3 regions of the Massilia sp. CFBP9012 genome follow, and region 2 is predicted to be linked to each of the others. Evidence: predicted binding sites of a transcription regulator. Region 2 holds the regulator's gene; each other region holds the start of a gene.
What was found. Region 2 encodes sigma-54, which starts transcription at its own class of promoters, with help from an activator protein. Its sites were predicted from a motif close to TGGCANGNAANCTGCTTT; they were not measured.

Region 1 (3,251 bases), on a different contig from region 2:
GCCCGACTATACCCGAAGCAACAAAAAACGCGGGGAAAGCCATCGCTTTCCCCGCGTTTCATGGCATCGCCGTCAAGGCTGGCGATGCGCAGGCACAACAGCTTGCCAAGTGATTACGACGAATAGTACATGTCGAATTCGGCTGGGTGCGGGGTCATGCGCAGACGCTGCACTTCGTTCATCTTCAGCTCGATGTAGGCATCGATCATGCTGTCGCTGAACACGCCGCCGCGGGTCAGGAACTCGCGGTCCTTGTCCAGGGCTTCCAGCGCTTCTTCGAGCGAGGCGCACACGGTCGGGATCAGCTTGTCTTCTTCTGGTGGCAGGTGGTACAGGTCCTTGGTCGCGGCTTCGCCCGGGTGGATCTTGTTCTGGATGCCGTCCAGGCCGGCCATCAGCAGCGCGGCGAAGCACAGGTAGACGTTGGCCAGTGGATCCGGGAAGCGGGTCTCGATGCGGCGGCCTTTCGGGTTCGCCACGTGCGGGATGCGGATCGAGGCCGAACGGTTGCGGGCCGAGTAGGCCAGCTTGACCGGGGCTTCGTAGCCAGGCACCAGGCGCTTGTACGAGTTGGTGCCCGGGTTGGTGATCGCGTTCAGCGCGCGGGCGTGCTTGATGATGCCGCCGATGTAGAACAGCGCGGTTTCCGACAGGCCGGCATAGCCGTCGCCTGCGAACAGGTTCTTGCCGTCTTTCCAGATCGACTGGTGCACGTGCATGCCCGAGCCATTGTCGCCGTTGATCGGCTTCGGCATGAAGGTCGCGGTCTTGCCGTAGCTGTGGGCGACGTTCCAGATGACGTATTTCAGGTTCTGGGTCCAGTCGGCGCGCTCGACCAGGGTCGAGAACTTGGTGCCCAGCTCATTCTGGCCGGCGCCGGCCACTTCGTGGTGGTGCACTTCGACCGGGATGCCCATCGATTCGAGGATCAGCGACATTTCCGAGCGCATGTCCTGGAACGAATCGACCGGTGGAACCGGGAAGTAGCCGCCCTTGACGGTCGGACGGTGGCCGCTGTTGCCGCCTTCGAATTCCTTGTCGGTCGACCACGATGCTTCTTCCGAGTCGATCTTGACGAAGCAGCCCGACATGTCCAGCCTCCAGCGGACCGAGTCGAAGATGAAGAATTCCGGCTCCGGGCCGAAGTAGGCGGTGTCGCCGATGCCCGACGATTTCAGGTAGGCTTCGGCGCGCTTGGCGATCGAGCGCGGGTCGCGGTCGTAGCCCTTGCCGTCCGACGGTTCGATGACGTCGCACTGCATGAACAGCGTGGTCTCTTCCATGAACGGGTCGATATTGGCGGTGTTCGGGTCTGGCAGCAGGAGCATGTCCGAAGCTTCGATACCTTTCCAGCCGGCGATCGACGAACCGTCGAAGGCGTGGCCGGATTCGAATTTGTCCAGGTCGAAGTGCGACACCGGGACCGTGACGTGCTGTTCCTTGCCGCGGGTATCGGCGAAGCGTAAATCAACGAATTTGACTTCGTTGTCCTTGACCAGTTGCATTACATCTGCGGCGGACTTTGCCATTCGGAATCTCCTAATTGAAAAAAGGAAGTCGGGTCATGAGAACCGACAACTTGCATCATGTTGAAGCACGAAGCATGCCAACTTGGTGACACCCCACGTGCCCAGTTAATTGCATGAGAGCATGCACAAATCGTTCTTGAGGGACGGGCCAGTTTACCCATAAAATCGCGTCGATCGGCAAGCTTGTCGAAAGATTTACAGCGCATGCCGAATGCACCAATCAAGTGCAACCATGTGTCAATGCACCATTTCAGAGCAGGATACACTGATCCACGGTGGTGCATCGCCTTTGGATGCCCAAAAACGGACCGAACATTATGACGACAGAAAACATTCTCGAGGCGGCGCGCCAGCGTGGCGCAGGCCAGCCCTATGCCGGTGCGGTGACGCCGCAAGAGGCGTTTGAGCTGCTCAGGAGCAGCCCGAACGTCAAACTGGTGGACGTGCGCACCAATGCCGAACGCGACTGGGTGGGCCGGGTTGCCATCCCCGACGCCCAGCATGCGGCGGTGCAGTGGGCGACGTATCCGGGCGGCGTGCCGAATCCGGACTTCGGCGCCCAGCTGGAAAAAGTCGCAAACCCGGATGACATCCTGCTGTTCCTGTGCCGTTCGGGCGTACGCTCGCGCCACAGCGCCCGCGTGGCGACCGAACTCGGTTATGCGAATGCCTTCGACATCCTCGAGGGTTTCGAGGGCGACAGGGATGGCGAAGGCCATCGCAAGACGCTCGGCGGCTGGTGCAAGGCGGGATTGCCGTGGGTGGGCGCATGAGCGACGAGGTAAGTAACCCCATCGAACGCCTGGTGGCGGCGCGCGAACTGGCCGACCACGGCCAGTACGACGCCGCACTGCAAGAGCTGGTCTGGTTCCATGAGCACGCACTGGAAGAAGATCCGTCCCTGTACGGCGTACGCCGCTCCTATGCGCTGGCCGATTGGGCCGTGCTGGCCGAGGCCCATCCGCCGGCGGACGCGGCGCTCGAGGCGGTGCGCGAGCGCAATGCCGCCCTGCTGCTGGCCGGCCAGGGCAACCGCGACCACCTGCTCGACGTGGTCTCGATCGACCATGCGCGCGACCAGCCGGTGCGCACGCGCGACCTGTTCCTGCAACTGGAAACCGTGGCGCCGGCGCTGGCCGCTTCCTGCATCCGGGTCGTGCTGCCGCAAGTGATCGCCGCCGGCGACGCCGAACTTGCCGAACGCCTGATGCCGAACCCGGAAGAAAACATCCGCCAGCATGCCGATTACCTGATGGACGCCTTCCGCGAGCGCCGCAAGCGCTTTACCGCCGCGCCCAGCATCCCGGCCGAGATCCACAACTATGTGCAGGACGTGAACGCCATCCTGGACGTACTGGCGGCGCGCGGCCGGCACGCCGACGTGCACCGTCTGCGCCAGCTGGCAGCCGACGCGATTCCCGCCACCACCCTGCGCCGCGAAGTGCGCGCCGCCCTCGTTCCCGGCGCGCCTGCATGGTACGAGCGCGGCGTCCCGCGCCGTCGCAACGCGTAGGCGTTTACGGCATCACCATCAGCTGGAGTCCCGAGGCCGTGCCCGGTGCGCGATAGACGCGCTGGGTCGCCTTCCTGAAGTCTTCCGGCTTCGCATCGGGAATGCGCATGAAGGTCTGCGGATTCAGGTCGATCAGCGGGAACCACGAACTCTGCACCTGCACCATGATGCGATGGCCGCGGCGGAAGGTGTGGTTCACCGCGCCCAGT
Region 2 (3,251 bases):
GCGGCACCCTGATCCTCTCGCCCAAGCGCACCCCCGCCGGAGGAGCGCAATGACGGCAATCCCGATGGATCTGGGCGATTGCAGCACCCTGGTCGTCAAGGGCCTGCAGAAGAGCTATGGCAAGCGCCTGGTGGTGCGCGACGTGTCGCTGCAGGTCGAGTGCGGTGAAGTGGTCGGCTTGCTGGGCCCGAACGGCGCCGGCAAGACCACGTCGTTCTACATGATCGTCGGCCTGGTGCCGTCGGACGCCGGCTCGATCGACATCAACGGCACCGACATCACCAGCCTGCCGATCCACCGCCGCGCCGTATTGGGCCTGTCCTACCTGCCGCAAGAGGCCTCGGTATTCCGCAAGCTGACGGTGGAAGATAACATCCGCGCCGTGCTCGAGCTGCAGAAGGACAACGGCAAGCCGCTGTCGAAAGACCAGATCAACGAGCGCCTCGACACCTTGCTGGCCGACCTGCAGATCGAGAAGCTGCGCGAGAACCCGGCGCTGTCGCTGTCGGGCGGCGAGCGCCGCCGCGTGGAGATCGCGCGCGCGCTGGCGACCAATCCGCGCTTCGTGCTGCTCGACGAACCGTTCGCCGGCGTCGACCCGATCGCCGTGATCGAGATCCAGCGCATCGTGCGCTTCCTGAAGGAGCGCCGGATCGGTGTCCTGATCACCGACCACAACGTGCGCGAGACGCTCGGCATCTGCGACCGCGCCTACATCATCAACCAGGGCGCGGTGCTTGCCTCCGGCCGCCCTGACGACATCATCGCGGACGAGTCGGTGCGCCGCGTGTACCTGGGTGAACACTTCCGCATGTGAGCGACGCCTAGATGAAACAGTCCCTGCAACTTCGCACTTCGCAGCACCTCGCGCTTACGCCGCAACTGCAGCAGTCGATCCGGTTGCTGCAACTGTCGACGCTCGAACTGCACCAGGAGATCGAGCAGATACTGGGCGATAACCCCTTGCTCGAGCGGCTCGACGACCCGCTCGACCATTCGGTGCGTTTGCTGGCCGACGGCGCCATCAACAATGCGCCCGCCAGTGGCGAAGCGCCGCCGGCGCCCGGCCAGCAGGCCGAGGGCCAGGATGCGCCGGCGCAGGAGGGCGAGGGTTTCGAGGGCGGCGCCGACAACGAGCGCAGCGACGCCGACTGGAGCGAAGGTGGCGCGCCATCTTCAGGCGGCGGTGGCGAGGACGAGGACGGCCGCCCGCAGCTGGAAGCCTGCGCCATCACCCTGCGCGAACACCTGATGGAGCAGGTGCGCGAAGCCACCCTGTCGGCGCGCGACCGCGCGCTGGCCGAGCTGGTGATCGATGCGCTGGACGACAACGGCTACCTCGAAGAACCGCTCGACGAGATCCATGCAAGGCTGCCCGAAGAACTCGACATCGAGATCGAAGAGCTGCGTTGCGCGCTGGCGCTGGTGCAGAGCATGGACCCGGTGGGCGTCGGCGCGCGCAGCGCGGCCGAGTGCCTGGCGCTGCAGATCCGGCGCATGCCGGGCGTGCCGATGGTGACGCGGCGCATGGCCCTGACCATCGTCGAGGGTTACCTGAGCTGGTTCGCCCAGCGCGAATACAGCAAGCTGAAAAAAGCGCTCGACTGCGACGACGAAGACTTGCGCGAGGTGCAGGCCGTGGTGCGCCAATGCAATCCGCATCCGGGCGCGGCGTTCGCTTCGAACGTGTCGGACTATGTGGTGCCGGACGTGATCGTGCGCCGTTCCAAGAGCGGCTGGGCGGTCACCCTGAACCCGGACGTGATGCCGCGCCTGCGCGTCAACAGCCTGTACGCCAGCATGCTCAAGCAGGGCAAGAGCGAGGCGCAGATGGGCGCGCAGATGCAGGAAGCGAAGTGGCTCATCAAGAATATGCGCCAGCGTTTCGACACCATCCTGCGTGTGGCGGAGGCGATCGTCGAGCGCCAGCGCAATTTTTTCTCCCATGGCGCGGTTGCCATGCGGCCCCTTGTTTTACGTGAGATAGCTGATACACTAGGCCTACACGAGAGCACAATTTCTCGTGTCACAACGCAGAAATACATGCTGACCCCGCACGGCATGTTTGAGTTGAAGTATTTCTTCGGCAGCCACGTTGCCACCGAGGCGGGAGGCGAAGCATCCTCGACGGCAATCCGTGCGCTCATTGCACAATTGACAGGAGCAGAAGACCCTAGGAACCCTTTATCCGACAGCAAGATCGCGGAGATGCTCGGGGAACAAGGCATGGTCATCGCGCGCCGCACGGTTGCAAAATACCGTGAAGCCCTCAAGATACCCCCTGTAAGCCTCCGCAAGTCCTTGTAACTGCGCCGTCCACAGACATCGTGCCTTGTCGCGTTCCTGTGGTCCACACGGTGCAACATTTTCAAAGGAGTGTGTATGAACCTCACAATCAGTGGCCATCATCTCGAAGTAACCCCCGCCATCCGTGAATACGTTCAGAATAAGCTCGAGCGCATCATTCGCCATTTCGACCAGGTGATCGACACCCACGTCTTCCTGGCCGTCGACAACCTCACTGAAAAAGAAAAAAGGCAAAAAGCAGAGATCAACGTCCAGGTGTCGGGAAAGACCCTGCACGTGGCCAGCGTCGCACAAGACCTGTACGCCGCGATCGATACGCTGATGGATAAGCTGGACCGACAGATCCTCAAACACAAGCAGCAACTGAAAGACCATAGCCGTACTTCGATCAAACGCATGCCGGAAATCGACGGCGAAGACGCTGCTGTCGCCTGATCAGGCGCAGGGCTCACACTAGCTAAGGGCGTCTGAGGGGACGCCCTTTTTGCATCTGTGGCACATCCAATCCGGCGGGGTAAGATACGGTTTTACCGACCACTGATCACCCCATGACCGACCACGTCCTGACCCGCATCGCCAACCGCACCGGCATCATCACCCTGGACCGCCCGAAGGCGCTCAATTCGCTGTCGCTCGAGATGGTGCGCGCGCTGACCGCGGTGCTGCGCGCCTGGCAGCATGACGGGCAGGTCGAGGCGGTCGTACTGACCAGCAGCAGCGAGAAGGCCTTGTGCGCGGGCGGCGACATCCGTTTCTTCCATGAGGTCGGCCATGCGACGCCGATGGGCGGCAGCGCGCTGCTCGAGGATTTCTTCACCGAAGAATACGCGCTGAATCACCTGATCCATTTCTATCCAAAGCCTTACATCGCCATCATGGATGGCGTCGTGATGGGCGGCGGCATGGGCATCGCCCAGGGCGGCCCGGACTGCGGCCTGCGCATC
Region 3 (3,251 bases), on a different contig from region 2:
CAGCTCGGACACGCCCAGCATGCTGCGCCAGCCCTGCTGCTCGGCCTGCGCCGACTGCGGCATCAGCGAATACTGGACCCGGACATCGAGCATGCGGGCCGTGTTTTCGGCCCGCTCGGTGTAGCGGGCCATCCAGAACAAATGATCTGCGGTGCGGCTCAACATGCTAGTTCTCCAAAATCCAGGTGTCCTTGGTGCCGCCGCCCTGCGACGAATTGACCACCAGCGAACCTTCCTGCAGCGCCACCCGGGTCAGGCCGCCCGGCACCATCGAGACGGTCTTGCCCGACAAGACGAAGGGACGCAGGTCGATGTGGCGCGGCGCGATGCCCGATTCGACATAGGTCGGGCAAGCCGACAAGGCCAGCGTGGGCTGGGCGATATAGCCGTCCGGGTTGGCCACCAGGCGCTCGCGGAAAGCCTCGATCTCGGCGTGGGTCGAGGCCGGCCCGACCAGCATGCCGTAGCCGCCCGCGCCGTGCACTTCCTTGACCACCAGCTCCGGCAGCCGCGACAAGGTGTACGCGAGATCGTCTTTCTTCCTGCACTGGTAGGTCGGCACGTTGTTCAGGATCGGCTTTTCGCCCAGATAGAATTCGATCATGTCCGGCACATAGGGATAGATCGACTTGTCGTCGGCCACCCCGGTGCCGATGGCGTTGGCCAGGCCGACCCGCCCGGCGCGCACCGCGTCGAGCAGGCCCGGCACGCCCAGGGTGGACTCGGCGCGGAAGGCTCGTGGATCGAGGTAGTCGTCGTCGATGCGGCGATAGATGACGTCGACCTGCTTCGGCCCGCGCGTGGTGCGCATATAGACGGTGTCGTCGCTGACGTACAGGTCTTGCCCCTGCACCAGCGCCACGCCCATCTGCTGGGCCAGGAAGGCGTGTTCGAAATAGGCCGAGTTATGCATGCCCGGCGTGAGCACGACCACGGTCGGATCGTCGAGGCCGTGCGGCGCCACGGTGCGCAGGTTGTCGAGCAGCAGGTCGGGATAGTGCTCGACCGGCGCCACGCGGTTGCTCGCGAACAGCGCGGGAAACAGCCGCATCATCATCTTGCGGTTTTCCAGCATGTAGGACACGCCGGAAGGCACCCGCAGATTGTCTTCGAGGACGTAGAACTCGCCCTCGCCCGCGCGCACGATGTCGACCCCGGCGATATGGGCGTAGATATTGGAAGGCACCCTGACGCCCTGCATGGCGGGCCGGTATTGCGCGTTGTTCAGGATCTGTTCGGGCGGGATGATGCCCGCCTTCAGGATAGCCTGGTCGTGGTAGACATCATGCAGGAAACGGTTCAGCGCGGTCACCCGCTGCACCAGGCCGGCCTGCAGCTTGGCCCATTCCGCGGCGTTGATCACGCGCGGAATGATGTCGAATGGAATCAACCTCTCCTTGCCGGCGTTGTCGCCGTACACAGCGAAGGTGATTCCCACCCGCTGGAAGGTCAGCTCGGCTTCGGCCCGCTTTTGCGCGATCAGTTGCGGCGACTGCAGGGCAAGCCAGCGCGCGAACGCGTCATAGTGAGGCCGTGCAGTTGCCGCAGTGGAATACATTTCATCGTAAAATTTCGGCATCGGATCCTCCAGTGGCATAAGTGCAATCAAGAAACGTGCCAGCTGGGGCGACGCCGCACGAGCGCATTATATTGCGGGTATGAATCATGCTTAAATACTGTTGAAACAGGCATGCATCGACGGTGCTGGTATCGTTCGTGACCTCTCCTATAAAGGCACTCCCGCATGGCTATCCGTATCGCGCTGCACCACAAGACCAGCTACCGCTATGACCGGCAAGTCGCCCTCTCGCCGCATGAAGTGCGCCTGCGTCCGGCGCCGCATGCGCGCACGCCGATCCTGTCGTATTCGCTGTCGGTGCTGCCGCAAGAGCATTTCATCAACTGGCAGCAAGACCCATACGGCAATTACATCGGCCGTTTCGTGTTCCCGGAAAAAACGGACACACTCGAGTTCACGGTCGACCTGATTGCCGACATGACGGTCATCAATCCCTTCGATTTCTTCATCGAGAGCTATGCCGAGAATTTCCCCTTCGCCTATCCGGCGCAACTGAAGACGGAGCTGAGCGCGTATGCCCAGGCCGAGCCGCCCGGTCCCCGCCTGCTGGCCTGGGTGGAGGCGGCGCGGCGCGAGCTGCTGGCGCAGCCGATGAATACCAACGATTTCCTGGTGGCGATCAACCAGCGCCTGCAGCGCGATATCGCCTATCTGTTGCGGATGGAGCCTGGCGTGCAGACGCCGGAAGACACACTGGAAAAGTGTTCCGGCTCGTGCCGCGACACCGGCTGGCTGCTGGTGCAGATCCTGCGCGAAATGGGGCTGGCGGCGCGCTTCGTCTCGGGCTACCTGATCCAGCTGCGCGCCGACCAGGAAGCACTCGACGGTCCGAGCGGCCCCCTCGAGGACTTCACCGACCTGCATGCCTGGACCGAGGTGTACATTCCCGGCGCCGGCTGGATCGGACTCGACCCGACCTCGGGCATGCTGGCGGGCGAAGGCCATATCCCACTGGCCTGCACCGCGCTACCCTCGTCGGCGGCGCCGGTGACGGGCTTCAGCGACCAGGCCGAGGTCACCTTCATCCACGAGATGACGGTCACCCGCATCCATGAAGACCCGCGCGTAAGCAAGCCGTACACGGAAACCGACTGGCAGGCCATCGACCGTCTCGGCCAGCAGGTCGATGCCGATCTGCTGGCCCAGGACGTGCGCCTGACCCAGGGCGGCGAGCCCACCTTCGTCTCGATCGACGATATGGACGGGCCGGAATGGAATACCCTGGCGCACGGCGACAAGAAGCGCGAACTGGCCGGCAATCTGATGCACCGGCTGAAAAGCCATTTCGCGCCGGGCGGCATGCTGCACTATGGCCAGGGCAAATGGTATCCGGGCGAGCCGCTGCCGCGCTGGGCCCTGAATATCTTCTGGCGCGTCGACGGCCAGCCGATATGGCTCGATCCGTCCCTGTTCTCGGACGAATATATCGACGATGGCTATGGCAGCGAGGAAGCCGGCCACTTCATCGTCGAGCTGGTCAAGTCGCTCGGCCTGCCGGCGGGCAGCGCCATCGCGGCCTATGAAGACGTGCTGCTGCAGGCCCAGCGCGAGCAGGCGCTGCCGCGCAACCTCGATCCCTTGCAAGCCGACCTCAAGGCGCCGGAGGAACGGCGCCGGCTGGCGCGCCTGCTCGAGCGCGGCCTGGGCCAGGTGGCCGGCTATGTGCTGCCGC

Region 1: the regulator sigma-54 is predicted to act here: its motif matches at 1,592-1,609, upstream of glnA (type I glutamate--ammonia ligase).
Region 3: the regulator sigma-54 is predicted to act here: its motif matches at 1,655-1,672, upstream of SOM61_RS17890 (transglutaminase family protein).

The regions. Positions count from the first base shown of each region.
Region 1 covers NZ_JAXCWM010000002.1:428,191-431,441, reverse strand. The annotation lists gene glnA (type I glutamate--ammonia ligase) at 114-1,529, opposite strand; gene SOM61_RS04595 (rhodanese-like domain-containing protein) at 1,847-2,302, shown strand; gene SOM61_RS04590 (hypothetical protein) at 2,299-3,042, shown strand; gene SOM61_RS04585 (CocE/NonD family hydrolase) at 3,047-3,251, opposite strand, start outside.
Region 2 covers NZ_JAXCWM010000003.1:467,783-471,033, forward strand. The annotation lists gene lptA (lipopolysaccharide transport periplasmic protein LptA) at 1-53, shown strand, start outside; gene lptB (LPS export ABC transporter ATP-binding protein) at 50-817, shown strand; gene SOM61_RS07010 (RNA polymerase factor sigma-54) at 829-2,307, shown strand; gene hpf (ribosome hibernation-promoting factor, HPF/YfiA family) at 2,383-2,742, shown strand; gene SOM61_RS07020 (enoyl-CoA hydratase/isomerase family protein) at 2,856-3,251, shown strand, end outside.
Region 3 covers NZ_JAXCWM010000010.1:176,753-180,003, reverse strand. The annotation lists gene SOM61_RS17900 (alpha-E domain-containing protein) at 1-165, opposite strand, end outside; gene SOM61_RS17895 (circularly permuted type 2 ATP-grasp protein) at 167-1,579, opposite strand; gene SOM61_RS17890 (transglutaminase family protein) at 1,745-3,251, shown strand, end outside.